DNA from 3 places in the Halalkalibacter oceani genome. Region 1 is predicted to be linked to each of the others. Evidence: predicted binding sites of a transcription regulator. Region 1 holds the regulator's gene; each other region holds the start of a gene.
The links. Region 1 encodes CtsR, which represses protease genes until heat stress. Its sites were predicted from a motif close to ATGGTCAATAAAGGTCAAACA; they were not measured.

Region 1 (10,363 bases):
GTATTGAAAAAATTGAACGTCAATGTTGAAAATCAATTTCATTGGGAAAAGCACCCCGTCTTGGATCAGCTCTACCATATTCAAGAAACCTTCCCACGTTCAGGCGTAGTCCTGATTCAAAAGAAAGAGGTCACGATCATTGAGACAAGCCTAGCAGAAGTAGAAAGTGAAGTGAGCTATCAATGGGATGTCGAAGATGAAGATTGGAAACAATATGAGGGTCTTGCTTCCAGAGACAGAATGGCCTCTGGCGCGACGCATCGCGACCAAGTCGACCAACGCTTTGAAGCGAATCAGGCAAGGTGGTATAAGCAGCTGGCGGCGATCGTTCAAAAACAAGCAAAAAAACAGAGCTGGAGCAAATTATATTTAGTCGGGCCCCCGGAATTATTGCAGGAATTTGAACAGCATATTACTTATAAGCATATTGATAGAGTAAAGAAAAATTTCACCAATGTGAAGCCGCACGAAGTGGTCAGTGAAGTACTGGCTTCTTAACATAGGACAGCGTAGAGGATGACCCCCACTGTTTTTCAACGTGGCGTTATCCTCTATCGTCGTTAAAAAAGTCGATACATACACGAAACAACTGTTATCAATCGAAGAGGAATGGCTATACTAATAAAAAGCAGATAAGTTGCACTTTTTGGAAAGAACGATTATAATGTTTTTAAAGTCAAAGATAGTCAAAGTCAAAAATGGGAAGGGGGACACTCTATGAGGAATATATCCGATCTCATTGAAGAATATCTGAAAGCGACAATAAAAAAAAGTGGAGACGACTTGCTGGAAATTAAACGGAGCGAAATTGCCAAAAAGTTTCAATGTGTACCTTCACAAATCAATTATGTGATTCAAACACGATTTACTGTTGAAAAAGGATATTTAGTAGAAAGTAAACGAGGTGGTGGCGGATATATTCGGATCATTAAAATCAGTCCCCATGACCATGTTGATTTGTTTGATCAAATGATTGATATTATCGGTCAGAAGGTCGATCAAAATACGGCCGAGAATATTATTATCCGCTTATATGAGGAACAGGCTGTAACAAAGCGCGAAGCTACGTTGATGATCAGTGCCGTTGACCGGATGCATTATCAGGCGAATGTTTCTCATCGCGATGAGGTGCGTGCCAATATTTTAAAGGCGATGCTAAAAACGTTAAAGTATAAAGAAGCATAGCAGGGAGGGGGAAAAAATGCTTTGTCAGGAATGTAATCAACGAAAAGCGAGCCTTCATTTCACAAAAATTATCAATGGCGAGAAGACGGAGTTCCACATATGTGAGCAATGTGCGAAGGAAAAAGGAGAGCAGTTTCCTGGTACAAACAGCTTTTCCATCCATCAATTGTTATCAGGACTTTTGCATTTTGAGCAGCCGTTACAAACAGGGCAAGGCCAGGTTCAAAGTGTGCGGGAACTTGTATGCGACAAGTGTGAAATGACCTATGAGCAGTTCACCCGCGTTGGGCGTTTTGGCTGTGCCCATTGTTACAAGAGCTTTGAAGCGAAGCTTGATCCGATTTTAAAACGGGTCCACAGCGGAAATCAGGCTCATGCCGGCAAAATTCCGCAGCGAATTGGCGGCGGCATTCAATTACAGCGAAAAATTGACGCCCTGAAGCAGGAGCTTAAGCAATATATTGAAAAAGAAGAGTTTGAAAAAGCAGCTGAACTTCGTGATGAAATCCGTGCATTAGAACAACGAAATGATAAAAAGGAGGGATAGTAAGAGATGTCACTCCAAGATTTTATTTCCGAAGCGCTCAGCCCATGGACGAAGAAAGCCGGACCTGACTCAGATATCGTCTTAAGCAGCCGCATTAGACTTGCGAGAAATCTGGAGGAATATAAATTTCCTCTTCTTGCCTCGATGGAAGAATCCTATGCAGTTTCGAAGCATATCGGTGAGGCTCTGACTCAACAGGAGTTTCAGGAAGTCGGCCCGCTTGAACTCGTCCGGATGGATGAATTAAAGACGAATGAAAAACGTGTCCTCGTGGAGAAGCATTTAATCAGTCCGCATTTGGCCGACCAATCAAAGTATGGAGCCGTGTTGCTGGATAAAGAGGAAGCCGTCAGCATTATGGTCAATGAGGAAGATCACTTACGCATTCAATGCTTATGGCCGGGATTTCAGCTTGAGAAAGGGCTTCAGACGGCCAATGCGATTGATGATTGGATAGAAGGGTTATTGACATATGCTTTTGACGAGAAGCGCGGCTACTTGACAAGCTGCCCGACGAATGTCGGTACGGGATTACGGGCATCGGTGATGATGCATTTACCGGCGCTTGCGATGACGCAGCAATTAAACCGGATTTTGCCCGCTATTAATCAATTAGGGCTTGTTGTTAGAGGAATTTACGGTGAAGGTAGCGAAGCATTAGGTAATCTCTTTCAAATATCGAACCAGATTACGCTTGGAAAATCTGAAGAAGATATCGTCGAGGACTTGCGTGGAGTCGTGCTGCAATTAATTCAGCAGGAGCGAGCTGCGCGCAATATGCTGCTTGATCATTCCCGCCTGCAGCTGGAGGATCGGGTCAGCCGCTCGTACGGCATTCTGTGCCACAGCCGCTTAATCGAGTCAAAAGAGGCGACCCAGCGATTATCAGATGTTAGACTGGGAATTGACTTAGGGTTGATTCAAGGGCTGAGCGCGACGATTTTGAATGAGCTGATGATCTTAACCCAGCCTGGCTTTCTCCAGCAATATGCCGGGGATGTCCTATCTTCAAACCAGCGTGATGAAAGAAGAGCTACATTAATCAGAGAGAGAATGAAACTGGAACAGGAAAAACACGATTAATCCATGGAGGTGAACGTCAATGATGTTTGGACGTTTTACAGAACGAGCACAGAAGGTATTGGCATTAGCTCAAGAAGAGGCTGTTCGATTAGGCCATAATAATATTGGTACTGAGCATATTTTGTTAGGCTTGATCCGTGAAGGAGAAGGGATTGCCGCGAAGGCCCTTCAGGCGCTCAGTCTTGGTTCCGATAAGATTCAAAATGAAGTAGAATCGTTAATCGGCAAAGGCCAGGAAGGTTCAAAAACGATTCATTACACGCCACGGGCGAAAAAAGTGATTGAGCTTTCAATGGATGAAGCGAGAAAGCTTGGTCATTCGTATGTTGGAACAGAGCACATTCTTCTTGGATTAATTCGTGAAGGAGAAGGCGTTGCTGCCCGGGTGCTTAACAATCTCGGAGTCAGCCTTAATAAAGCGCGTCAGCAAGTCTTGCAGCTTTTAGGAAGCAATGAAGTTGGCAGCTCATCGCAACAGAGCGGGGGCAACAGCCATGCCAATACTCCTACATTGGATAGTCTGGCCCGTGATCTAACAGCGGTTGCTCGCGAAGAAGCGCTTGATCCCGTGATCGGACGAAGCAAGGAAATCGAACGTGTCATTCAAGTGTTAAGCCGACGGACGAAAAACAACCCGGTATTAATTGGTGAGCCGGGCGTCGGGAAAACGGCGATTGCCGAAGGGCTTGCATTGGCGATTATCGCCAACGAAGTACCGGAAACATTGCGCAACAAGCGCGTCATGACACTTGATATGGGAACGGTCGTTGCCGGTACTAAGTACCGCGGTGAATTCGAGGATCGGCTGAAAAAAGTCATGGATGAAATCCGTCAGGCCGGGAATGTCATCCTCTTTATTGACGAACTGCACACCTTAATTGGAGCAGGTGGAGCCGAGGGTGCGATTGATGCGTCAAATATTTTAAAGCCGTCGCTAGCCAGAGGTGAGCTGCAATGTATCGGGGCAACCACACTGGATGAATATCGTAAATATATTGAAAAAGATGCAGCACTTGAGCGCCGCTTCCAGCCGATTCAGGTAAATGAGCCGACGCTTGAGGAGTCGATTCAAATTTTAAAAGGGCTGCGTGACCGTTATGAAGCACATCACCGTGTCACGATTACCGATGATGCGATCGAAGAAGCGGTTAAACTGTCAGATCGCTATATCTCTGACCGCTTTCTCCCCGATAAAGCGATTGATTTAATTGATGAGGCGGGATCAAAAGTCCGGTTGCGTTCTTACACAGCGCCGCCGAATTTGAAAGAGCTTGAAGGACGCTTGGAAGAAACCCGTAAAGAAAAAGATGCGGCTGTCCAAAGTCAGGAATTTGAGAAGGCGGCATCGCTAAGGGATTCCGAACAGAGACTTCGCGAAGAACTGGAAGAAATGAAGAATGAATGGAAGAAGCAGCAGGGACAAGAAAATACAGAGGTTACGGTTGACGATATTGCCCAGGTTGTCGCCAGCTGGACTGGAATTCCGGTTTCAAAACTGGCTGAAGAAGAAACAGACCGTCTGTTGAAAATGGAAGAAATTCTTCATGAGCGCGTCGTCGGTCAGGAGGAAGCTGTTAAATCGATTTCCAAGGCGGTTCGTCGGGCTCGTGCCGGACTAAAGGATCCGAAACGTCCTATTGGCTCCTTTATTTTCCTCGGACCGACCGGGGTGGGGAAGACGGAATTGGCTCGTGCCGTTGCCGAGACGCTATTCGGTGATGAAGATTCCGTCATTCGGATTGATATGTCCGAGTATATGGAGAAGCATGCGACAAGCCGACTCGTCGGCTCCCCTCCTGGTTATGTCGGTCATGAGGAAGGCGGCCAGCTGACGGAAAAAGTCCGCCGTAAGCCGTACTCCGTCATTCTTTTAGATGAAATTGAAAAGGCGCACCCGGAAGTGTTTAATATTTTGCTACAGGTGCTTGAGGATGGCCGTTTGACTGATTCGAAAGGAAGAACCGTCGACTTCCGCAATACAGCGATTATTATGACGTCAAATGTCGGGGCCAGCACATTGCGTAAAAATAAATTCCTTGGCTTTACGACAGGAACGGATGGCCAGGAATACACCGATATGAAGGATAAAGTGATGGAAGAGTTAAAGCGGAGCTTCCGTCCTGAGTTTCTAAACCGTATCGATGAAATTATCGTCTTCCATGCTTTAGAGAAGAAGCATGTCCGGGAAATTATTACGCTGATGGCCGAGCAGCTTAAAGTTCGCTTAGCTGAGCAGGGGATTGAGTTTGAGTTAACAGAAGCCGCCAAGGATAAAATTACCGACATTGGCTATGATCCGGAATATGGCGCGCGGCCATTACGCCGTGCCCTGCAGAAGCAGGTGGAGGATCGTCTTTCCGAAGAGCTCTTAAAAGGAACGATCGTTAAAGGGCAGAAAGCGTTAATTGACGTCAAAGACGGCGAGTTGACGGTTATCACCCGCGAGAATCTCCAAGTGTAAATATAGATTCGCTTATGACTCGAGATAAGGGCTAATAAGCAAGAAAAGCCGAGGGAGAGGCATAATCCCTTGGCTTTTCACCATACATATAGGAGAAACCCTCCCTTGGCTGATATTTCTGCTACAATGAAAGAAGGAAGCATCGTGTACTAGGAGGGCAAGAAGATGGCCAAACGAAAAACAAAATTTGTCTGCCAGGAATGTGGATATGAATCGGCTAAATGGATGGGCAAATGTCCCAGCTGTCAAAGCTGGAACACCATGGTGGAGGAATTTGAACAGTCGGCGCGCCAGGCAAGTCGAAGCTATGTGACTTCCACTGCAACAGGAAACACAAAGCCGCAATCGATCATCTCCATTAAGAGCGACATGGAGACGCGAATCGGGACGAAGATGAAGGAGCTTGACCGGGTACTCGGAGGCGGGGTCGTTCCAGGCTCACTCGTGCTCGTTGGCGGAGACCCGGGCATCGGGAAATCGACTTTGCTGCTTCAGCTTTCGGCAAAGCTGGCAGAAACGGGACAACGGGTGCTCTACATCTCGGGGGAAGAATCAGTGAAACAGACGAAGCTGCGCGCTGACCGGTTGAACTTATCATCGCAGGAGCTGTATGTGTTAGCAGAAACTGATATCGCGTTAATTGAGCGGGCGATTGACGAGGTACAGCCTGTTTTAGTCGTCATCGACTCCATTCAAACTGTCTATCAGGAGGAAATCACGTCAGCGCCGGGAAGTGTGGCCCAGGTGCGGGAATGTACGGCGGCTTTCATGAGAATGGCAAAGACAAGAGGGATCGCGATTTTTATCGTCGGCCATGTTACGAAGCAAGGCTCGATCGCCGGGCCGAAGCTGCTTGAGCATATGGTTGATTCCGTGCTTTACTTTGAAGGTGAACGCCATCACACGTATCGAATTTTGCGCGCTGTAAAAAATAGATTTGGGTCGACAAATGAAATGGGCATTTTTGAAATGAAGGAACTGGGACTGGCGGAAGTCGTCAATCCGTCGGAAATTTTCTTGGAGGAACGGTCCCAGGGGGCGGCCGGTTCGATCGTCGTTGCTTCGATGGAAGGCACGAGACCCGTTCTCGTCGAGCTGCAGGCACTAATTTCACCGACGAGCTTCGGAAATCCAAGAAGGATGGCGACAGGGATTGACCATAACCGGGTATCGCTGTTAATGGCTGTCCTTGAAAAGCGGGTCGGGCTTTTGTTGCAAAACCAGGATGCGTATTTAAACGTTGCCGGCGGGATTCGCCTCGATGAGCCGGCAATTGATTTAGCGATCGCGATCAGCATCGCCTCGAGCTTTCGAAATCAAATTACGAGTCCGACCGATGTCGTCATCGGCGAAATCGGGCTGACAGGGGAAATTAGACGGGTGTCGCGGATTGAACAGCGGGTGCATGAAGCAGCGAAGCTCGGTTTCCAGAGAGCGGTTATTCCAGCACGGAACCTTAGTGGCTGGACTTATCCTGAAGGGATGAAGGTCGTTGGTGTATCGACATTGGAAGAGGCACTACAGGTTGGAATAGGAGGATCATAAATGAGTGAGGAGCAGAGAAGAAATGAATTCATTCAAAGCGTATTAAAGCTGGTCGCGCCGGGAACGCCGCTGCGCGCCGGGATTGACAATGTCCTGAGGGCGAAGACGGGCGGCCTTATTGTCATTGGCTACCACAATGATATGCCGTCGATTGTCGACGGGGGCTTTTTTATCAATTGCGACTTTTCTCCGGCCTACCTTTATGAGCTGGCGAAAATGGATGGGGCGATTATTTTAAGCGATGACGGCAAGAAGATTTTATATGCGAATACGCAGTTAGTCCCGAATAATGGGATTCCATCAAATGAAACGGGCATCCGCCACCGTACCGCAGAGCGTGTCGCTAAGCAGACGGGGAATTTAGTCGTTTCGATTTCGCAGCGGCGTAATGTAATCACGTTGTATCAAGGTGATTACCGCTATTCTTTAAAGGATATCGGCGTGATTTTAACGAAGGCGAATCAGGCGATTCAAACATTGGAAAAATACCGTGCTGTGCTGGACCAGGGCATTACCAATTTAGGGGCGCTCGAATTTGAACAGCTCGTGACGTTTCATGAGGTTACCCAGGTCATCCACCGCGTACAGATGGTCCTGCGGATTAAGCGGGAGATTTTAAACTATGTGAATGAGCTCGGGGATGAAGGTCGGCTGATTACGATGCAATTAAGCGAGCTTGTCGCTGATACTGAAAAAGAAGCCGTTTGGCTCTTGAAGGATTATGTTAAGGACCGCAAGCAAGACGTCAACGAAATTCTGAAGGAACTGACGAAGCTGCAGGCGGAGGAACTGCTTGATGAACACGAGATCGTTAAGGCGCTCGGTTACGGGAAAAACATTAATATTCAGGAACAGTCTGTTTCACCGCGTGGATACAGGATCCTTAATCGAATTCCGAGGCTCCCATCGGCCATCATTGAAAATCTGATCGAAAAGTATGACGACTTAACGAGCATTATGTTCGCCAGTACCGAAGAATTGGATGAAGTAGAAGGAATTGGAGAAGCGAGGGCGAAATTGATAAAGGACGGATTAACGCGGATTCAGGAGCAATTGTTCGTTGACCGCCATATTTAGCCGCACTCTTATTGGTTGACTTTTCATTTGAAAAAAAGTACAATAAAAAATTAAAAAAATCAAGAGAAAAAGCGGGTTAAGGCGTTTAAAAAGTATAGAATAATCTTGGAATTTTATGTGAAATCCAGTTTGATAGGTTTTGATATCGAGAACTTGTCTATAATAATAAAAGGAGGTGAATATGGATGTTAAAAGGGATTGTTCAACTTTTCTTCGTTCTTGTAGGAGGAACATTAGGTTTTCTATTCATCCCAGAACTTATCCATATCTTAAATATTGGTAATGTTCCTTCGTGGTTAGACAGTTCTTACGCAGGAGCAGTTATCGGAGCAGTTATCTTATTTATTTCCACTTTTTGGTTGGCTGATTATATTGTCAATGTGATGAAGCTGTTGGAGGAGACGATTGTCCGCGCACCGATTCCCGACGTTTTATTCGGCACAATGGGATTGATTATTGGACTTATTGTCGCCTATTTAATTGGGATCCCATTAAATGCGATTAACATCCCGGTTGTGAGCACGGTCCTCCCGATCTTCGTGACGATTTTTCTTGGCTATTTCGGCTTTCAAATCGGCTTTAAAAAGCGTGATGAGCTGATGAATTTGACGATGCTCACCCGCGGCCTCGGCAAAAAGAAGGAAGAAGAGGAAGCTGATCTGAAAAAGGGAAAACAGCTCAAAATTCTCGATACGAGCGTCATTATCGACGGTCGCATTGCCGATATTTGCAAAACGGGTTTCCTGGAGGGGACATTGGTCATTCCTGAATTTGTGCTGGAAGAACTTCAGCACATTGCAGACTCCTCTGATGTGCTGAAGCGTAACCGCGGTCGACGTGGATTGGATATTCTGAATAAAATTCAAAAAGAACTTCCGGTCAATGTTGAAATCTATGAAGGTGACTTTGAGGATATTTCCGAGGTTGACAGCAAGCTTGTGAAGCTTGCAAAAATCTCTTCGGGTATGGTTGTAACGAATGATTTTAACTTAAATAAAGTATGCGAGCTCCAAGGGGTAGCGGTTTTAAATATTAATGATTTGGCCAACGCGGTAAAGCCCGTTGTGCTTCCGGGCGAAGAACTTAATGTGCAAGTAATCAAGGACGGAAAAGAACAGCACCAGGGTGTTGCCTATTTAGACGATGGAACGATGATTGTTGTCGAAGGGGGACGTGATTATATCGGCAAGCATCTCGATGTAGTGGTAACGAGTGTTCTGCAAACGAGTGCGGGCCGGATGATCTTTGCAAAGCCAAAGCTGTTGGAAAAAGCATTATAATGACACCGTAGCGCTTGCCTTCTTTTTTATAAGAGGAGGGAGGCGCTTCTCTTTTGGCTTGTCAGGGATGTCCAAACCGGCTCTCCTTTTCTCGAAAGATCAGCAAGCATCCTAAATGTTCCGGTTGATTCGGGGGAGATACTTGCAGCGTTTTTCCTGTTTGATACGTTCCTTCTAAGAAAATATATGTAATCGGAAGAGGAACATGCTAAAATAAGAACGATTATGACAGGAGAGAAGAGCATGAAGTACAGTGTAATTATCCCGGCGGCTGGTCAGGGGAAACGAATGAAGGCCGGTAAGAATAAGCAATTTTTAAAGCTGCAGGGCGAGGAAATCATCGTTCATACCGTGCGCTTGTTTGAAAAGGACCCGAATTGCCGTCGCATTGTTGTCGTGGCCAATGCAGAGGAAGTGGCGTTGATGAGGACGATGATGGATAAGAGTCATTTTGAAAAAGTAACGGTCACAGCCGGCGGGGAGGAACGACAGGATAGCGTCCGCAATGGATTGCAGAGCCTGCTGGAAGACGGGATTATTCTCGTCCATGACGGAGCCCGTCCGTTTGTTGAACAAAAGGTGATAGATGAACTTGTTGAGCAGGCAGGAGAGAGAGGGGCGGCTATCGCCGCCGTCCGGGTGAAGGATACAATAAAACGAGTCGAAGGCGACAGCGTCGTGGAAACGTTAAAGCGCGATGAGCTTTGGGCGGTGCAAACGCCACAGGCTTTCCAGGCAGCGCTGTTACGAGAAGCCCATGCAAAGGCCGAGCAGGCAGGGTTTACAGCTACCGATGATGCGAGTCTGATTGAATGGCTCGGTCAGACGGTCGTGATTGTAGAAGGGAGCTATCATAATCTCAAGCTGACAACGCCGGAGGATATGACAGTAGCTCAATTGATAAGCGAGGAAAGGGAGCGAAACAGATGACGGTAAGAGTTGGACAAGGGTTTGATGTGCACCGGTTAGTGGAGGGGCGCCCGCTCATTTTAGGCGGCGTGACGATCCCGTACGAGAAAGGATTGCTTGGCCATTCCGACGCTGATGTGCTATTACATACAATCTCCGATGCCGCCTTAGGGGCGATTGGCGAAGGGGATATTGGCAAGCATTTTCCTGATACGGATCCCCGCTTTAAGGATGCCGATTCAGCCAAACTGCTGGAGCACGTCTGGGTTCTTGTCA
Region 2 (10,363 bases), on a different contig from region 1:
TTAGAGGGATTGCCAAAGGGAAGGATAAAGAAAAAGGAGAGAAGCAAGCATGAATGGGTTTGAGCTGTTAAAAGCGCGCAAGGCGATTCGCAATTACGCGAACAGAGAAGTGGAACGAGAGAAAATCGAACAGCTGCTTGAAGCCGCGACCTGGGCGCCGAATGACCGGCTGCGCGAGCCATGGAGCTTTTACGTCATCCAGGGTGAAGCAAAGAAAAAATACGAACAGCTCGCTGACGGCTATTTGCAGGAGCGTTTTCCAACTAAGCCGACGCTAATTGAAAGCTCACTTAAAGTCGTCAAAACAACCCCGGTGATCATCATTGCCACTGCCGACATCACAGAAAACGAAGCGGATACGAAGGACAACGAATACGCGGTTTGCTGCGCGATTTTTTCGATGTGGCTCGCCGCCGGGGAGCTCGGCCTCGGCTTTGTCTGGCGCACACGCGGCGTCGGCCTCGTCCATGATCAGCGGATTCATGACTTCATCGGCGCGCCGGCGAACAAAAAGGTCGTTGGAACGATCTTTTTAGGCTACCCGGCAGAAGGCGAAACCGAAGCGGAGATGGAGAAGAAACGAACGCCGTATCAGGAAAAGACGATGTGGCTGTAGGAAAGCTGGAAGGGAATATCAATTTCTTTCCCTCTGGCTGAGCCGGGCCGGAATGGTTATTCATGCAAGTATTCCTTCTTCATCTCTTCGGTCAGTGGCAGAAGCCTTGTGTCTGAAATCATGTAGATGCTGTCGCAAAGCTCTTCAAGGTCCTGATGCTGATGGCTTGTCAATAAAATCGTCCGCCCGTTTTGTTGCAGGTCTTTCAACACGTTTTTCATATGCTTATACGATTTGATATCGAGCGCATTGAACGGTTCATCAAAAAGAAGAATGTCCTGGTCCTCCATTATCGCCTGGGCGATTCCGAGCTTTTTCAGCATCCCCATCGAATAGTGGCTGACCCGTGTTTTATCATGGGGGTCGAGACCGACTAACTCAAGCGTATCGATTATTTTTTGCTGATCGATCTTTTTATTGAGATCAGCTAAAAACTGCAAATTTTTCAATCCGCTATATAGCGTAATAAAGCCCGGATTATTAATCAAAACGCCCATCTGATCCGGGAAGTCAAATTTGTCCCCGAGCTTTTCACCGCGGATAAAAATGTCTCCGCTATCCGCTCTGATAAAGCCGGCAATTAGCTTGAAAAGCACCGATTTTCCGCTCCCGTTCGGACCGACGATGCCGACTGTTTCCCCTTTGTTGATCTTTAGCTCAACGTTTTGTAAAATCCGCTTTCCTTTATAACCTTTTGTGACATTGTCTACTTGAATGACTGGCTCCATCTTAATCCCCTCTGTCTAACATTTTTTGATATAGTCCACTTTTCAAACTGGCATAAAGAGTAACGGTTAGCACGGTGAAGATCACCATGATCGTTGAATAGCCGATGCCTTGCCCACCGATAATTTCCTGCATTCTTGCTAAGGAGGAAAGGCCGGCTGGTAAATAGGTCAAAGGTGGCACAGCAAGTAAGGAAAGAACGTACAACAGCTGAATGAAAACGAATCCGGCTACGGCCGTTCCGGTTAAGCTGAATGCGAGCAGGATAAGGAAAAAGCTGAAAATCAGCTCCATCAATTTGCTGCTGACAGTGATCATAAGCAAGGAAATAAGATTGATTTCCTCGACCCCCATTTCCGTAAACAGCAAGGACATATGGTGATAGCCGGTGAATGGTAAATCAAGCAATAGCGCAAGCAGAACGACGAATAAGACGGTCATCACGATGTAAACAAAAAGAAATAGACAAGCGGAACGGATCAGCGAGTGAAACCAGGTTTTTTTATAGGTCAGGCGGATCGTGACGAGTGAGCTTCGATCGGCAGCCTCTTTTTCGAGAAAATAGCACAACAAATAGAGCGGAACACCATTGTAGACAATCATCTGAATGAAATCGATCAAATAAAAATAACCGCTCCCGTGACCGAAAAACTGCAATACAAGCAAATCGGAAAAGGTGAGAGCCTCGTGATTGATCACAAATGAAATCAATGGGACGATGACAAGCACACTGATCACAATCAGGTTTTTAGGCGAAAAAAGTAGTGTTGCATTCCAGAAATCCGTTTTTCCGTGCTTGAATATGGTTGACAAGCTGAATCGCAGCTTTTTATCCCAATATTTTTTTGTGACCAGAAGCATGATCACCATCACAATCAGTTCCACAACGATGAAAGATCCATACTGACCTTTAAATACTTCAATCCCATGATGCAGGATAAAATAATTGTTGAGAAACAGAAAAGGGAGAAGATGATCCCATTCTGTTCGGATGCTAACCAGCATCAGGAAATAAAAGAATGCAAACAAGGCCATCATGAAATGTACCGTTACGTGCTGCTTTAAAAATAAAAAAACCGCGCCGACAAACGTAAGTCCGGAGATGAAATAGAAAACAATCGCTATCATTGCCAGGAAGGGACTTTGAAAATAAGGACTGATGTCGCCGAGAATAAAAAGGTCTGTCTGTAATGCCGCAGGAGTGAACTGATGATGGAAGCGGAGGCCGAGTCCAAGCAAGGCTGCGAGCAATAGATGTAACATGACGAATAAAGCAGCCAGAACAAAAACCGAAAGCAATTGAGCAAGATAATAGTGTAGGAACGTTTTCGACCTGATCCAAATCAATTCCTCGTTATCATTGTTCATGAGGGAAAATAACAGATAAAGAAAGCTGATAATCATAAAATACAACAGATAATAATGATCACTTAAAGAGATAATGATGTATTCCCAATAGGACAATGAAAAAGAGACGGCTAAATCCTTTAGATACAACGAATAGAGTGAAAAAACAATGAATACGATTAGTAGCTTTTTAGAAACAAAGCGAGCGATATACTGTGTAAGTAAGGCTGTCATCGTTCAGTTGATACTCCTTTATACCGTCCAAGCTTATACTTGATAGATAGATTCTTTCTTCACATAGGTAAAATAAGCAATCAATCCGAGGATAAAAAGCAGCAGCAACGCCGGACCGACTAATAACCGATCAAATGTCACGACCTCATCGGATAAAATGCTCGGTTCAAACGAAGTTACCAATCGAAAATAGGGTAAACCGAAAATCGCCAGTGTAAAGTTTTCTAAAATCGTATAAACAAAAGGCCCGGTTAAAATAATAAATAAGTTGTTAATATAGAGCGAGAGAACGAATCCGAATGAGGCGATTAAAAACCCGATAAATGCTTTCCAAAGACTGAGAACGAAACCATAAAGGAAAGGGTGATGAATAAAATAATACCCGGCGAACTGGTGGATGACGGCCTCATAAGCAGGCGCGGAAACGTCCGGCATCACATATAGGCAGACGACCAATCCAGTAAAGGAAACGAGAAAAACGATCAAAGCGCCAATCAATGACACCACTAACCATTTTACCGTGATGTATGTTTTTCTCGATACTCTCGTTAAAGTATGGGAGAGAAAGCCATGTTTTCTTTCAACGTACATTAGCCAACACCCGGGAATGACAGCAAATAAAGGAAAGAAGACGTTAAAGATCTCCCCGGACTGTTCCCATACTTCGATATTGTAATGATACGTATAGCCGTTTACGACAGGGGGGATCGCAAGACAACTGAACAGGACCGCTATCCAAACTCCAACCCATATCGAAAATCTCAGCTTGCGAAGCTCCAATTGAATAAGTTTGATCATAGATCATCCTTTCCATTATATCCTTTATTCATAACGCCGAGACTTGAAGCTCTCACTTGCTGCAGCTCTGCCAATGATGCTAACTCATCGGCAGAACCGGTTACAACGACTCCAAAAATCTCAATATCCTCGACATTTACCGTCTCGCTGTCTTTCGTTATATAATGAAAGATTCTCTTAAACTCCCGGTGATAGCGACCATTGCTTTTTTCATAGCCCAAATTCAGCGCATCGATAAACTGTTTGGCACTGGCTGATGGATTGTTAGCATCATTCGGAAAGCCGTACACTTCATTTGCTGAATTTGGAAACGAAGGGAGGATGATGCCGTTATGATGCTGCGTGTCATTCTCAGAATAGGTATCGACCCAAAACCATTTAAGCGAAACAGAGTCAGGGATCATCGCGCTGGCTTCCTCGACGGAATAGCCACTGTCGAAGGAAAGCGCCATTTCGGCGCTGCTGTCCGGATCTAATTGAGGAAGAAGGGCCAGATCATTCTTGATTTCTTCGTAATCGAAAACGTCGGGACGGTAAAATTCCATGATTCGTTGTTTGCTGTCCGGATCATAAGCCCTTCTCTGCCCAGTAACGGGATCTGGCAATTGAATTGAGGAGACAGTGCCCCGGATCCGTCTGAGCCCGCCGAACAAGCTGTAAGAAACAACATCGTCTCCCCAATCCATTGGTATTCCATCTACTTCCTTATACCTTTTGAACGTGATCGTCCCTCTAAGGAGGCCGCTGTCACTGATTTGATAGCCGGCACTGTGTACGTTCGGCCCTGTGATTTGCTGGAAAAGTTGGACGTCTTCAATCGCTTTTTCTTGATTAATTCTCATTATGGAAAACCAGACAATGCTTGCTACTAGCAAAAGAAAAACTGCCATTGCCAGGTAAACGAGTCGCCTGAACTGACTTTTAGTATCCGCTCTTTCAGGAGGGCTTTTCACTTGAGCGCTCTTCCTTCCGTTTTTTACGATCTTATTTGTTAGAAAATTATCATTTATTACCAATAGAATAGTACATCGGTTTTAGGAAAACAATGAAGATCGCCAATTTTTGACGATTTTTTGAATTAATTCAAATTTAGACAAACTGCTTTATCGAAGTGGATTGCTTACGAAATGATCTAAACAGACAAGCAGAGCATTTTGTTTCCTTTCATCGCTATTTCAACCGTTTTCACAGTGCTAATCAGGATAAATCTGAATTTTACAAAATGAGTTATCTTCTTTTTTCTTTTCGTTTATACTTGAGACAAATAACTTGGGAGCAATGAAGATTCTTCTGGAAATGGGCGCTTTGGGAGAGTTGGAGTGAGTAGCGCAACCGGCCAAACGAAGGAGAGAGAAAAGTGAATTTGTTTGGAAGCAGGAAAAGAAACAACAAGCCAAAAAGGTGGCTCAATAATCATCAAGTTGATGTCCTTATTGAGATCGAAGATGAAAGCATGCAGGACAAGCTGGCGATGATTCAATTAACAGAGGAGGATTTAAAAGCGATAAAACAAGTAAAGCCGTTAATCGAGCAGCATAGCGGGAGGTTAGTAAAGACGTTTTACGAAAAAATGCTGCAAACAAATGAATTAAGAGAGATGATTGAGCAGCATACAGAGGTTGCCAAACTGGAAAAAACGTTGCAACTGCATTTGATAGAATTGTTTCATTGCCGAATCGATCAAGCCTTTCTTGAAAAGAGAGTACGAGTCGCTCAAATCCACTATCGGATCGGGTTACAGCCGGCCTGGTACATGGGCGCGTTCCAAAATTTACAGCAGGCGCTATTTTCTCTCATTAGCAAAGAAGTGGAGATCGAAACGGAGCGTTATACGATCATCTCAGCTATGAACAAGCTGCTAAGCTTTGAACAGCAAATCGTATTGGAAGCGTATGAGAAGGAGACGGTGGCCAAAATTCACGGGCGCTACGACGAAGGGAAAAAAGACTTGCGCAACAAAATTTTAATCGTCAGTGAAGGCCTGGTCGCTCTGGCTGAAGAAACACAGGCCGCAACCAAAGTGCTAACTACGAACCTGGCGGCGATTAATGACAAAACCGGTGAAAGCAATGCAACATTTATGACAGCTACATCAAAGAGCGTGGAGGGAGAGAATACACTCCGGGCGATGCTCGAAAAGATTCGTTCAATTGAAAAATACACGGAGGATATGAATAAAGCGATCGGCCAGCTTAGTTCCTCGACGACAGAAATTACGAATGTCATTACACTCGTGAAAGGAATTGCCGACCAAACCAATTTGCTGGCGCTAAATTCGGCAATCGAAGCGGCCCGTGCCGGCGAACATGGTAAAGGCTTCGCCGTTGTGGCCGACGAAGTGAGAAAACTGGCCGAGCAGACGAAAAATTCCATCGGACAAATTCAAACATTAATCGAGAACTCCAACCAATTGACTGGACTAGTAATTGATTCCTTGCAGCAAGTGGAAGGAGCTGTCTTGACAGGATTGAACGCATCCGAAAATATGCAGGAAATGTATCAGGACATCGTGCGCTCGATCGATCAAAGCGGCCGGACTCTTGGCAATGTGAAGGAGAAGATGGAAGAGCTGATGATGGCCGTCATGGAAATTGAAAAAGCAAGCTTTGAGGTCGCGACCTCAGCCGAGGATCTTAACGGGGCCGTGGCGGAGGCGTAAAGCGCTCCCCGGCAGCAAAAAAGGCAGACGCAATCGGAAAAATTCCTTTTGAGTCTGCCTCTACTTGTTTTGCCAAAAAGGAGAGAAACAGCTGCTACAGCTTACGTAGCAGCGGCTACATAAATCTCTCCATCTTTCACGGTTACATCAATAGCGTGAATCGTCTCTTCTTCGAGCACGAGGTCGGTGATTCTGTCTTCGAGCTGGTCCTGAATCGCGCGTCTCAGTGGACGTGCGCCGAACGCCTGGTGGTAGCCGAGCTCGACCAGCTTTTCCTTCGCTTCGGTTGAAACGGATAAGGAAATCTGCTGTTCAGCAAGGCTTTGCTGAAGTTCATTCAGCATCAGATCAACAATCTGGACAAGCTCTTCTTTGTTCAGATGATTGAATTCAATGATCGCGTCAAAGCGATTTAAGAATTCCGGCTTGAAGTAAGCGGAGAGCGAATCAAGCACGGAAGTTTGCTTGACGGCATCGGTCGCGCCGAAGCCGACGGTGATTTTTTTGTCCGTGATCCCGGCATTGCTTGTCATAATAATGACGGTATCCTTGAAGCTGACCGTGCGTCCCTGGCTGTCTGTCAGGCGGCCATCCTCCAAAATTTGCAAAAACATATGCTGGACATCGGGATGCGCCTTTTCAATTTCGTCGAGAAGAATGATGGAATACGGATTGCGGCGCACTTTCTCGGTTAATTGCCCGGCTTCTTCATGGCCGACATAGCCAGGAGGGGAGCCGATTAATTTCGAGACGGCGTGCTTTTCCATATACTCACTCATATCAAGACGGACAAGCGCCTCCTTCGAGCCGAACAATTCTTCCGCCAATGACTTTGTCAGCTCTGTTTTCCCGACGCCGGTAGGTCCGACAAAAAGGAAGGAACCGATCGGCCGGTGCTTTGCTTTCAGCCCTGCCCGGGAACGGCGGATCGCCTTGGCGACTTTTTCGACAGCTTCCTTTTGCCCAATGACCTTTTTGCTGAGGTTTTCCGCTAAATGCTTAAGCTTTGCCGAGTCATCGGCCTGCAATTTTCCGACCGGAATACCGGTTTTCTTGGCGATGATCGCTTCAATATCCGCAACCTCAATCGCAGCTTTCACATCTTCTTTTGACTGAAGACGGGCTTCAAGCGCGGCCTCCTCGTCACGCAGCTTGGCGGCTGCTTCATAATTTTCGTCCTGAAGCGCTTTTTTCTTTTCATGCTCCAGTTCGGCCAACCGCTTTTCAATTTCATCGCTGCTTGTCACACCAGCTTCTAAATTTTTCTTTGAGCCTGCTTCATCCAGCAGGTCAATTGCTTTATCTGGCAAAAAGCGATCCTGAATGTAGCGGTCTGACAGGTTGACGCAGGCTGCCAAGGCGTCATCCGTATACTGAACGTTATGATAAGCTTCGTATTTTTCCTTTAATCCTTGTAAAATCTCAATGGCCTGTTCCGCTGTCGGTTCGTCGACCTTAACGGGCTGGAAGCGGCGTTCCAGCGCGGCATCCTTCTCGATTGCGCGGTATTCTTTTAACGTTGTCGCCCCGACGACCTGCAGCTCACCGCGGGCGAGAGCCGGCTTGAGAATGTTTCCGGCATCCATTGAACCTTCCGCTGAGCCGGCGCCGACGAGTAAATGAATTTCATCGATAAATAAAATAATGTTTTTGCGGCTTTGCAGCTCGGCAATCAGCTGCTGCATCCGCTCTTCAAATTGACCGCGAATGCCCGTGTTGGCGACGAGCGAAGCGACATCAAGCAAATAAACCTCTTTGTTCTTAAGCTTGGATGGGACGGTCCCTTCATGAATGTTTAACGCCAAGCCTTCGATAATCGCTGTTTTTCCGACGCCTGGTTCGCCGATTAACACCGGGTTATTTTTGTTGCGGCGATTTAAAATTTCAATCACGCGCGCGACCTCATCATCGCGGCCGACTACCGGATCGAGCAGGCCGGCTTTTGCCGCTTGTGTCAGATTACGGCCATATTGATCCAAAAAGCCGCCACCGCCGCGTCCTCCTTGCTGAACAGCCGCAGCTCCTTCATTTCCGGTTGGGTGTGCTCCGCCGAATTGTTTAAACAATTCATCAAACGACATTGGCGAAAACCCGCCTCCAAATCCGGAAGGAATCTTTGAGCCGGCTTGTAACGATTGATAGCATGTATGGCATAAAAGGAGCTGGTGAACATCTTGATTCAATTGAAATCTCACATTTACGGTTGCCTCACGTTGGTTGCAATGTTGACATTTCATCTGATAGACCCTCCTTGAATTAGTTTGACTTTGACTATCTTTGACTATATTATACTTTGACCTTTTTTGACTTTCAAGTGGGTTGCTCAAATTTTTACGAAATAAAGAGAAAACGAAAAAGAAAAGAGCAAATTCAGGCGAAAATCGACTGCTAGAGTCATGTTTTCGACATGTTTAGCGAGTCTCATGAATAATGTAGTGGTATACTGGTAGAGGTTGTGAAGAGGAGAGAAGGAGAGGGAGAGTTGTATGTTAGAGTTGAGCTGGTTTCAGATTGTCCTTGTCGGCATCTGTGCCATCTTTATTGGGATTGCCAAAACGGGCCTGCCGGCGTTAACGATTCTCGTTGTCGCGACAATGGCTTCGATTTTTCCGGCGCGCGATTCAATTGGAATCAGTCTGCCGATGCTGATTACCGCTGATTTGATTGCGGTCGCCTATTATCGTCATACGGTCCACTGGAAAACGTTGCTGCGAATGCTGCCTTGGGTTCTCGGAGGTCTGGCCGCCGGCTACGTGCTATTATTTTTTGTCACCGTAAGCAGACCGATTGAAATTATTTTAGGACTTATTATCATTAGTATGGTTAGTTTGCAAATATACCGGGCAAAAGCTGGGGCGAAATGGCTAACGAATATACCGCAATCGAAGCTGTTTATCGGCGTAATGGGAACTTTGGCCGGTTTTACAACAATGATAGGAAACGCAGCCGGGCCCGTGATGGCTATTTTTTTATTGGCGCTCGCTTTGCCGAAGAACGTCTTTATCGGCACTGGCGCGTGGTTCTTTTTAGCGGTTAATTTGATTAAAGTGCCGCTGTACGTGAATCTCGATTTAATTACTGGAGAAACGTTTCTCTTTTATTTATGGTTTATTCCGATCATTCTGCTCGGTTCGTTGATCGGCATCAAAGCACTGCCCTATATCCCGCAGAAAAATTTCAACCTGATCATCATGGTTCTGGCAGGCATCGGCGGCATCCGGCTTTTGCTGCCGTGGTGACATTTAATACACTGAGAAAAATCCTGTTACAGCAGGATTTTTTGGTAGAAGGATTTGTCACGATCCAGAGCTTCGAACCCGCTCCCGGGATGGGGGGCACGCTTTCCGCAGGAGGGCGTTGAACTAACCGGCCCGGCCGGTGGATTTCAACCTGCCCTCTCCTCCTGCAGGAGTCGGCCCTCCCACCCCGTCCGCTTTGCCTAAGGGGAAAAAAGGGGGTTGCTTGACCGTAAAGAGAGAGATCTATGTAAGACGGAAAGCAACGATTGCACGTGTCTTTGCAGAAACAAAAGCATGGGGTGCGTTTGACAAACCTGAAAGGGTTGGAAAAAAATTCGATGCAGGCGATGCTTGTTTTTGCTGCCATGGACCTAAAAAAATTATCGACTGGCACTGGAGAAACACATATCCTCCAGTGTCACTAACCCAAAAGAGACAAGTTTTGTCTACGGTCTGAAAAATCCTGTTCCAGCAGGATTTTTTTCTTTGAGAAAGAAGTAGAATTAACTCTCTATTTGCAGCAATAATTTAAGGAGAGGGGAGCTTATATGGAAAATACGTTGCTAATGAAAATAGAAGCCAGTTATACGTTGAATTTTTTAGTGTATATCCAAAATATCTTTCTAAATCGCCAACAAAATAAGGATGAATGGAAATTTCCCTACCTGCCATCAAGAGGTGAATTTCAAGAAGACTTTGAAATGCGGTATCGAGAGGTGTGGAGTGAAGTAGCAAGGCGGATTT
Region 3 (10,363 bases), on a different contig from region 1:
GCGTCGAGCTTTCCGTGTACAGAATCATACTTTAACAAGTGAGCTAGCATCTTCGCATCGGTTAAATCATTGATCGCCACTACTTCTACATTCGGGTTTTTCAACGCTGCACGGAAGACATTACGACCAATCCGGCCGAAACCATTAATTCCAATTTTTGTTGTCATCTTACATTCCTCCTAAAAGTTTAAGGCTACTCAGTTTATTTTCGGTGCTGGAAAGTCAATTGCCATTCCATCCACCTTCTACAGTTCATCCGCATGCATCAGACAGTTTCCAGCCATGCTATAGGAAGCCCTGTATTCTTCATTCATTCCCCGGGACACGTAGCAGTGATCTGGCTGCTGCTTCATCTGTAATGAGGACATCGCTCGGCCGGTACTTCATATAAGCCGCAATCGCTTCTGCCTTTGAACGCCCACCGGCAACAGAGATGACATATTTGTGCTCACCTAAATCATCCAGCTGGAGACCGATCGTTCGTTGCTTATGAATCGGCTGACCGGCCCGGTTAAAGTAGTAGCCAAATGCTTCTGCTACCGCCTCTTCCCGTTTCAGCTTATCGATAAACGAACCGGAAGAATCCCGACGCTCCGCCATCATTTGAGCATCACCGATGCCGTGGATAACCGTGCTAGCAGACTTTATCAGCTTTAGGATATCCTGCACGGACGGTTCTAATACAAGCGATGTATACGCCTCTTCACTTAGCTGATCAGGCACATGCAGCAGGCGGTACTGCGCCTTGGCGCGGCTCGCAAACTCGGCACTGATCGTATTGGCCTGATTCTCAACCTGTTCACCAAGCCCGCCACGAGCCGGCACAAACACAACTTCACGCGTTTGCGTATCGGGCGTCATCATTTCCGCGACGGCCGCCAATGTTGTCCCTCCCATTACGGCAACGACATCCTTTGGCCTTAGCCTTGCTTTTAATTCGCCGATACAGGCCCGCCCCATTTCACGCTTCACCCAGGAATCCTCGTCGCTATCTCCGGCGACAACAAGCACCTGCTTTACGCCGAGCTGTTGGGAAAGGCTCACTTCCAAATGCCTTAATCCTAAAAGCTCCTTCATCACATCTTCAAGCTGACTGAAAAGCTGCTCGCCTTCTTCGGTCACACTCATTCCCGAGGTCGCAAAGTGCACAAGGCCCTGCTCTTTCAGAAACGTTACCTCGCCTCTTAGCACCCGCTCTGATAGCTGAAGATTTGTAGATAGACTGCGCCTTCCAATTGGTTGCATCAGCTTAATATAATGGAGAATCCGATAGCGCTTTACCATCACATCAAGCAGATCCGGCAATAATTTCTTTTGGATATCCAATAATCCTTGCATCTGCCACACTCCTAGTTGGACATAATATGTCCCTCATAGACTTTTTCTGTCCCGATATAGCCAAAAAAAGACCAGATCCTTATCTACGCTTTTATTTTAACAAGGATAAGGTCAGGCGACAAGTTATATTTCACTCGAATTTTTTTAAGAAAAGCGCGCAGCGTTTTTCTTAGCTTCCTTCCCTTTCAAGCAAACGCTTCCTTACCTTCTCCTTTGAAATCTGGCCAAAATCGACTTCTTCGGCTCCAATCCGGACGACCGGGATCATAATTTGATACTTTTCCAACAACTGATCGTCCTGATAAATATCAATAATTGTCAGCGTAAACGGAATGTCCCGCTTCAGCTCCTCCAGCACCGTCTCTGCTTTATCACAAAGCGGGCAATCCGTTTTAGACAACAGCTCTACCTCTAGCATCCGTCCTGATCTCCCTTTTTATTCATTTACTCAAAACGCTTTCGTTTAGATGAAGACGGAATTCCCAGCTCATCACGGTATTTGGCGATTGCTCTTCTGGAAACCGTTATCCCTTCCTGCGCTTTAAGCTCCGCTACTATTTTAGCATCTGAAAGCGGCTTTTGCTTATTTTCTTTCGCAATTAATTGCTTCATATGCTCTTTAATCGATTGGCTCGACGCGCTGTCGCCGACGCTTGTTTTCACGGCGGAGGAGAATAGAGCTTTCAGTTCAATGACTCCCCGCGGCGTTTCCGCATATTTATTCGTAGTCGCCCGGCTCACCGTTGATTCATGCACGCCAATTTCGTCGGCGATTTGCTTTAACGTCAATGGCTTCAGCACACCATTATACAGAAAATACTCAACCTGGTGCCTCGCGATCGCCTCACCAACTTTGATAATCGTCTGCTGCCGCTGCTGAATGCTTCGGATCAGCCAGTGTACTTGCTGCACCTTTTCCTTCGCGTATTCTGAAGCGGTTCGATCCTTTGAGCTGAGCAACAATCGTTCATAGTGGGTATTGAGACGAATCGTTGGAATAAGCTCATCATTAAGCTGAACATGGAGCCGGTCCTGTTCTCGGAAAATTTTGATTTCTGGCGTCACAAATGGAATCGGTTCTGCACTAAATTGCAAGCCTGGTCTTGGATCAAGTGTTCGGATCAGGTCATTGACCTTCTGGATATCATGTAATGTTACATGAAGGGCAAGCGAGACGTCTTTCCATTTTCGCCTGGCGAATTCGTCCATATACAGCTCGACGATTTTTTCAGCTAACGGTTGACGCTTCGGCAGCCGCTCCAGCTGCAGCAGCAGACATTCCTGCAAATTTCTCGCGCCGACCCCGGCCGGCTCAAAACGTTGCAGAATCTCCAGCAATTCTTCTCCTTGTTCAACGGTTATTTGCGCCTCTTGACAAATTTCTTCAAAAGGCCGTGAAAAATAACCATCCTCTCTTAAACTATAAATAAAATAAGTAATTAGCTTCTTCGTTTGGTGAGATAGGCGCAACTCGGTGAGTTGGGCGAGTAAATGATCATTTAAACTTCTGCGGTCGATGACGGCATAATCAAGCGGTGACATTCTTTCCTCGCGGCCTGATTGCTCATAGACCGGGTAGGCGTGCACATCAGAAAACTCTTCTTTCACCACTTTTTCATCAGGCTGCTCCTGCACGTCCAGTAACGGGTTTTCAAGCGCCTGCTCCTGAAGGAACGCCGTCAGGTCCGCGGCTGAATATTGCAATAAACGAATCGCCTGACTCAACTCCTGAGTCATCACGAGGCTTGTTGACTGCTGCTGAAAAAGTCCAAATTCCATGCCAAACCTCCTCCCGTTTTTATTATAGCACATTTTCCAACGAAAGCGTTTTCTTATCAATATGCAATACATCTTCCGACGATGCGTGAACCGCTTGGCTGTTTTTTAGTTTTTGTATTCGGAACGTTTGCTGTTTGAGAAATTCAAAAAACGGATAACATGAAAGGAGGGTTTATTTAGCTTGATAGGGAATAGTTATGAAGAAAAGAAGTGTTCTCATTTGACCTTCTTTGACCATTTAGGTATGATGTACATAGAAGTTGCACATGATGATCAAACATTAAGGAGGAACTAGTAATGAACTTAATCCCAACAGTTATTGAACAGACGAACCGCGGAGAGCGTGCTTATGACATCTATTCCCGCTTATTAAAAGATCGTATTATTATGCTTGGAAGCGGAATCGACGATAATGTCGCCAACTCGATTGTCGCCCAGCTCCTGTTCTTACAGGCCGAGGATCCTGAAAAAGATATTTCGCTTTACATTAACAGCCCAGGCGGCTCGATCACAGCCGGAATGGCGATTTATGATACGATGCAATACATTAAGCCTGATGTATCTACAATTTGTATCGGAATGGCCGCTTCAATGGGTGCTTTCCTGCTTGCCGCCGGCCAGAAAGGTAAACGCTTTGCGCTGCCTAACAGTGAAATTATGATTCACCAGCCATTAGGCGGTACACAAGGTCAAGCGTCCGATATTGAAATTCACGCCCGCCGCATTATCGAAATGCGCGAAAAACTTAACCAGATTCTTTCTGAGCGTACGGGTCAACCGATTGAAGTCATCGAGAAGGATACGGACCGCGACAACTTCATGATCGCTGAAAAAGCAAAAGAATACGGCTTGATCGACCAGGTCATCCCGGCAACAACAAAATAATTCAAAAAGGGAAGTTCCGAGTGCGGAACTTCCCTTTTTGATTAGTAGTCAGGGCTTGACTCTTCGACCTCGCTGCTTACGGCTGATCTCAAAAGGAAAAGCACCTTTTGAGTTTCCTTTTCCTCTTCTTCAGCCGATTCAAGGCTGGCAGCGGTTTCGTTCTTCGCTCAGCACGCAGGAAAGAAACCCGCTTTCCTGCGTGCTTCAAAACCCTTGCGAAGACGACTCTCGCTGCTTACGGCCGATCTCAAAAGGAAAATCACCTTTTGAGATCAGCCTTGCAGAAGTTCCGCCGGGATGGTGGTGAGGTCGATGCCCCAGACGAGTGGGACTAAATAATAGACGCTGGCAACAATTAGGGCCGAGCCGACGAGGTTGATGATGAAGCCGGTCCGCGCCATTTCGATTATTCTCAGCTTTCCGGTTCCGAAGATGATCGCATTCGGCGGTGTTCCGACGGGCAGCATAAACGCACAGTTGGCCGCCATCGCACATGGAATCATCAGCGCGAATGGATGAATATTTAACGCGAGAGCCAATGCTGCCACGACAGGGAGAATCATCGTTGCCGTTGCTGTGTTGGACGTGATTTCCGTCATAAACATAATTAGCAACGTCGCCGCTGTAATAATAACGATTAAGTGCAGGCCATCAAGCACGGTCAGCTGTTCACCCATCCAGTCTGATAACCCGGTCTCCCTGAACCCAGATGCAATGGCGAGCCCTCCGCCAAACAGGAGCAGCACTCCCCACGGAATATCGCGTGAATCTTTCCACGATAAGAGGCGCCCTCCGCTTAAGCGGGTTGGAATCGTAAAGAGCAAGACCGCAGCAAGGACGGCGATCATCCCGTCCGAAAGGCCTGGAATCACATAAATTCCGCCTTCCGACCAGAGAAAACTGCGTGAAATCCACATAAAAGCCGCAAAGATAAAGACAGCGCTGACCATTTGTTCTTCATATTTAATTTTGCCAAGCTTCTGTCTTTCCTGTTGAATTAATTCTTTTCCGCCAGGCAGCTGAGTCAGCTTCACTTTAAAAGCGGATTTGCTTAAATAGAGCCAAGTGAAAATAAGCATGACAATGACGACCGGAACAGCAAATAACATCCACGTTGCAAATGAAAGCGTTATCCCAAACAGCTGCTCTAATTGACCGGCAAGGATGATATTCGGCGGTGTGCCGATTAACGTACCGAGTCCGCCAATCGTTCCAGCGTAGCCGATACTGAAAATAAGCGACTTCTCAAATTTCGGCAGTTCTTTTTCATCCGGCTTCCCTTTCAGGACATCGGCGACCTGGGCTGTGATCGCCAGGCCCATCGGAATCATCATCATGACGGCAGCCGTGTTCGAGACCCACATCGACAAAAATCCGGTCGCGACCATAAAGCCAAGCAAAATCCGTTGTGTGCTCGTGCCGATGACGGCGATAATAAACAGAGCCATCCGTTTATGAAGATTCCATTTCTCCATCGCCGTAGCGATAAAGAAACCACCAAGAAATAAGAAAATGATGTCATCACCGTAGGAAGACGCTACTGCATTGCCCTCCATCGCTCCCATAATCGGCAATAAAATTAACGGTAATAAGGACGTAGCCGGAATTGGAATCGCTTCTGTAATCCACCATGTTGCAATCCAAAGCGTAACGGCGAGAACAGCCTTCCCTTCAGGCGCCAACCCTTCCGGATGAAAAAACAGCATCGTGACAAGAAACAAAGCAGGACCAAGCAAAAGACCGATAAGCTGCGCCTGCGAGTACGGACGCGACGGCTTTTCCGAAGGGGGACGCGGCTCCCTTCCGCCGAGAGACTCATCCGTGCCTCCCTGTCCGGCCGCCGCCGCATTGCTGCCCGCATGTTTATGCAAAGCAAATATGTTTAACAGGTTTTTCGTACGTTGATGTTGTTTCCAAAGATTTTCCCATGTTGACGTAAGCAAATTGTTCATTCTTATCTCCCTTTCATGAAATCGCTTACAGTTATTTTCTTAAATCTTACAACTTTTGTATAGTTTTTTTAACTAAATGAAATCAGATTGTTCCAACACTTTTTTTCCACTTTCAGCAAGGCGGTATTGCTGAAGCGGGCGACCGAAGCTGTGATAGACGACATCCTTTTGAATCCAGTTCTGCTGCTCGAAGTAGCGCAAGTATTTACGCAAGGACACATGGGAAACGCCTATCATGTCGCTTAGTTCAGTTGCCGACTTCCAGCCCTCCTGCGCTGCCATCGCCTGCAAAATCCGGATACATGTTTCCTTCGTAATGCCTTTCGGAAGAACATAGCTGCTTTTCGGCTGTCCCGGCTGACGCGGATAAAAGAAACGGTCAACCTCTTCCTGCCGGAAATGAGCAGAAGACACGGCCATCTCATCCTTGTAATGCAGCAGCGCTTCCTGAAAGCGCTCAAATGTGAACGGTTTGATTAAGTAGTCGATGACGCCGTAACGGTAGCCTGTCTGCACAGATTGCTGGTCATTCGCTGATGTGATCAGAATGACATCGACATTCACATTTTGCGCTCTGATTTTTTTCAAGAGATCGAGGCCGTTTTGGTCATGAATATAAATGTCAAGTAAGACAAGATCGACTTCCGGCTTCTTGACCAGCTGCTCACCCTCTTCAATTGTTGAGGCGCTGCCAAGCCATGAAAAGCCATCAACCTTTTCAACATATTTACGGTGAAATTTAGCGACAAGTGGATCATCTTCAACGGCTACAATTTTAATCATGCTGCTCATCCCCTGTTTTCTGATTATGTGACGTGATTGGCAGGCTGACGCGAAAGGTCGTTCCGACTCCCGGTTCTGAAGCGACATGATAATTGCCGGCTGCCGCCTGGATCGCCTTGATCATGATCGACAGTCCGTATCCTCTGTTCATTCCCTTCGTCGAGACTCCTTTTTCCAGCAGCACAGGCAGGCTCTCCTGCGGAAAGCCGCGACCATTGTCCCGAAGCTGATAAACCATTTCTCCGTTTTCAACTTCAAATGTCAGCTCAACTTGCTTCTCCTCTTGGCCAACCATCGCTTCGACCGCGTTTTCAAGGCTGTTTCCTATAATGGTAATCCAGCGGTCAACCATCACGGGATCGTCCAGTGTCGGCCACTTTCTCGCTCCACGCAGCTCGATGCTAATATTGGCACGCTCCAGCCGCTCCATTTGACTGAATACAAAGCCGGCAATCGCCACATCGTCAATATGGGCCGAGATCCGCCCTGTTTCCTTCTGGTAATTTTGCGACAAATGTTCAACATATTCTTTCAACTCATCATAGGATTCCGTATAAACCATCGCGCTAATAATATGAAGCTTATTCATAAATTCATGTGTCTGCATCCTTAACGTATGAGCGTAGGACTCTACCCCGGAGAGCTGCTTCATCACCGCATCAAGCTCATTGCGGTCACGGAAAGTGACCAATGCACCGACGCATTCCCCGTCGACAATTACCGGCACCGAGCTCGTCATCATGTCAAACTGCCCGAGCTGAACAACCTGATCGTAGACGGCTTCCTTGTTTATAATTTGCGGCTCAAGGGTAAGAGCGGGCCACACCCTACTGATCGGCTCTCCCGTCAAGCTTCCTTGATAGCCTGCCGTTCGTAATAATTGTTCGGCTGCCCGGTTTGTGATAATGATTGTCTGATCGGCATTGACCGCCACGATTCCTTCCCCGACACTTTCCAGCATCGCCTCGCGCTCCTGCATCATTTTGGCAATCTCCCACGGTTCAAGATTGAATAAAGTTTGCTTCAGCCTGCTTGCCAAGACATAGGAGCCGAGCAGACCAAGCATCAAACTGATCGCCGTCCCGAAAAAAGTGCTGCGAATGCTTTCCCATACAGCTCCATCAATGAATTCTGTGGAAATGCCGACCGAAACGGCGCCGATTTGCCGGCCTTGATGAAACACCGGCTCAAAAGCCCGCATCGATGGACCCAACGTCCCAACCGCTTCCGACGTATAGGTCTTTCCTTCGAGGACATCTCCGACATCACCGCCGACGAAATGCTGACCAATCCGTTCTTCCACTGGATGGGTCAAACGGACTCCCTCCATGTCAACGATGACGATATATTGCAGCTGATGACTTTCGCGTATGCTTTTTGCCAAATTCCGCAGCTCCTCACTCGCTTCGCCGGCTTCGAGCGCCTCTGCGACGAGCGGCATTCTCGCAAAGTGACTCGCACTTAAGCTTGCTTTGCTGGCGAGTGCTTCTTTCGTCTGAACAGCTTGACCATAGCCGATCACCAGCCCCATCACAAGCAGCGTTAGGCATAGTAAGCCACTGGAAAATAACATCATCTGATAAGTAAGTGGAAGACTTCTTTTCCTCATAGGCTGCTCTCTCCTCGTTCAACATTCTTCAACCTTTTAAAAATACCATAATTTTGCTTGAAGAAAAACGAAGAAGACATGCGAGCGAGCATCGCCCCAGCTAGTTGATCATTCTCCGCAGCTTCACGATGACAACGTCCGCACCTGACTGACAGCCGCTTAACAGATAGAAAGCTTCCTCATTACCGCGCTCCTCCCGAATGATGCCATTACAGCTCATTTCTGCTTTCACCGGCCCCGAGCCTCTGTATTGATCCTCGGAACGATCGACTTCAACCTTTATTTTCTCTCCGTCATACTCAAGATCATATAATAGTGGATCCCCTTCATTTGTATATTCAACAATCCGCACCTGGTCAGGCGTCTTCCCCTCGACATTTGTTAAAAACGTCTGCAAAACAGCAACGTTATAGACATCTCCGTGTACGTTGATCACATCGCCATTTTCAATCCCCTGCTCAAAATCGTAGGAACAGGCAGCTAACGTGACCGTCATCACCAAAAGCATCGCGTACATTAAACGGTTCATCTTATCCCCCCTTGAATAGAACGACTGTCCCTGCTTGAAAGTTGCCGTATCATAATCAGTAAAATAAAAGGGGCTCAGACAAAAGGTTGTTTTCCCTTTTGCCCGGCCCCTAAAGTCACGATGATGACTGCTTTATTCTGATTCAATGAAAGCGACCAACGCTTCCAATGCTTCTTCCTCGTCTCTGCCCTCCGTCACAAGCGTAATTTTCGCTCCGTGGCCAACGGCAAGGCTCATTAAGCCCATAATACTTTTCGCGTTAACTTTCTTGCTCTCTCTTTCAATGTAAACATCTGAATTAAAACGGTTCGCTTCCTGTACGAACAATGCAGCCGGTCTGGCCTGCAATCCTGTTTTTTTCTTAACAACTACCTCTTTTTTTACCATAATTGTATTCCTCCTTAGCTTTATTCGTTTATTTTTTTGCTGTAAACGGTTGCCCATTTCGAAGTTTATCGGCAATTTCATCGATTTTGCGCAGGCGGTGATTGACACCCGACTTGCTCACCTTCCCGCTTTCGACCATTTCACCGAGCTCCTTAAGCGTTACATCCTGATGCGCCACGCGAAGCTCGGCAATCTCCCTCAGCTTCGGCGGAAGCTGACTTAAGCCAATTTCACGCTCCAGAAAGCGAATGTTCTCAACCTGCCGCAACGCCGCTCCGACCGTTTTGTTCAGATTAGCGGTTTCACAATTGACAAGCCGATTAACTGAATTTCGCATATCCTTCATAATTCGGACATCCTCAAAATAGAGCAACGCTTGATGGGCCCCAATAATACTGAGAAACTCTGTAATTTTTTCGCTCTCTTTTATATACGTGATGAACCCCTTTTTACGTTCCAACGTTTTGGCATTTAATTGATATTCGTTCATCAATTCACATAATGACTGATTATGCTCGCCGTAGAGAGAGAAGATCTCAAGATGATAAGAGGACGTTTCCGGATGATTGATCGAGCCTCCCGCGAGAAAAGCTCCCCGCAAATAGGCGCGCTTGCAGCATGGAGATTTCGTAATTTCCTTTGAAATCGTCCGGACAATGACGAATCCTTCCTCTAAAATACCCAAGTCCTCTAAAAGCATTTTCGCCTCATGCTTCATCCGTACAAGGTAGACGTTATTTTTTTTCAGTCTCATTTTCTTACGAACGAGCAGCTCTACAAAGATTTCAGCATACAGTCTTTTGATCAAGACATAAATCCGTCTGGCAATCGCGGCATTTTCCGTTGTGACATCTAAGACGAGCTTCTTTTGATTAAAGGAAAGCGACCCGTTCATCCGAATGAGTGCGGCCAGCTCCGCTTTTGCACAACAATCCTCTTGTTCAAGCTGCGTTAATTCTTTTTTTGTGGTCGCGGCAAAAGACACAGTACTCACTCCTTTCGGCCGAGGGCGGCAGCTTTGCTACCTTCCGAGCAGCCAACCTCTTGATACGTACTTTATGATGAAAGATTTAGCAGGGCATGGGATACTTTCACAGCATC

Region 2: a site for CtsR is predicted at 8,671-8,691, ahead of ABMB67_RS16630 (ATP-dependent Clp protease ATP-binding subunit). Genes of this name have one in related genera too.
Region 3: a site for CtsR is predicted at 3,335-3,355, ahead of clpP (ATP-dependent Clp endopeptidase proteolytic subunit ClpP). Genes of this name have one in related genera too.

What each region holds. Positions count from the first base shown of each region.
Region 1 covers NZ_JBEPKD010000044.1:2,100-12,462, reverse strand. The annotation lists gene ABMB67_RS22780 (VLRF1 family aeRF1-type release factor) at 1-498, shown strand, start outside; gene ABMB67_RS22775 (CtsR family transcriptional regulator) at 718-1,185, shown strand; gene mcsA (protein-arginine kinase activator protein McsA) at 1,202-1,732, shown strand; gene mcsB (protein-arginine kinase McsB) at 1,739-2,815, shown strand; gene clpC (ATP-dependent protease ATP-binding subunit ClpC) at 2,835-5,276, shown strand; gene radA (DNA repair protein RadA) at 5,442-6,821, shown strand; gene disA (DNA integrity scanning diadenylate cyclase DisA) at 6,822-7,898, shown strand; gene ABMB67_RS22745 (PIN/TRAM domain-containing protein) at 8,084-9,178, shown strand; gene ispD (2-C-methyl-D-erythritol 4-phosphate cytidylyltransferase) at 9,422-10,108, shown strand; gene ispF (2-C-methyl-D-erythritol 2,4-cyclodiphosphate synthase) at 10,105-10,363, shown strand, end outside.
Region 2 covers NZ_JBEPKD010000017.1:73,128-83,490, forward strand. The annotation lists gene ABMB67_RS16595 ((2Fe-2S) ferredoxin domain-containing protein) at 1-53, shown strand, start outside; gene ABMB67_RS16600 (nitroreductase family protein) at 50-616, shown strand; gene ABMB67_RS16605 (ABC transporter ATP-binding protein) at 673-1,344, opposite strand; gene ABMB67_RS16610 (hypothetical protein) at 1,346-2,923, opposite strand; gene ABMB67_RS16615 (hypothetical protein) at 2,957-3,721, opposite strand; gene ABMB67_RS16620 (anti sigma factor C-terminal domain-containing protein) at 3,718-4,674, opposite strand; cyclic di-GMP riboswitch class II at 4,984-5,068, shown strand; gene ABMB67_RS16625 (protoglobin domain-containing protein) at 5,079-6,380, shown strand; gene ABMB67_RS16630 (ATP-dependent Clp protease ATP-binding subunit) at 6,482-8,617, opposite strand; gene ABMB67_RS16635 (sulfite exporter TauE/SafE family protein) at 8,867-9,619, shown strand; partial or broken gene ABMB67_RS16640 (transposase) at 9,855-10,076, shown strand; gene ABMB67_RS16645 (hypothetical protein) at 10,168-10,363, shown strand, end outside.
Region 3 covers NZ_JBEPKD010000021.1:36,302-46,664, reverse strand. The annotation lists gene gap (type I glyceraldehyde-3-phosphate dehydrogenase) at 1-167, opposite strand, end outside; gene ABMB67_RS18030 (sugar-binding transcriptional regulator) at 307-1,338, opposite strand; gene ABMB67_RS18025 (glutaredoxin family protein) at 1,508-1,756, opposite strand; gene rpoN (RNA polymerase factor sigma-54) at 1,783-3,117, opposite strand; gene clpP (ATP-dependent Clp endopeptidase proteolytic subunit ClpP) at 3,415-4,002, shown strand; gene ABMB67_RS18010 (SLC13 family permease) at 4,275-5,954, opposite strand; gene ABMB67_RS18005 (response regulator) at 6,027-6,737, opposite strand; gene ABMB67_RS18000 (ATP-binding protein) at 6,730-8,346, opposite strand; gene ABMB67_RS17995 (DUF4362 domain-containing protein) at 8,447-8,875, opposite strand; gene ABMB67_RS17990 (HPr family phosphocarrier protein) at 9,008-9,262, opposite strand; gene whiA (DNA-binding protein WhiA) at 9,291-10,247, opposite strand; gene ABMB67_RS17980 (gluconeogenesis factor YvcK family protein) at 10,319-10,363, opposite strand, start outside.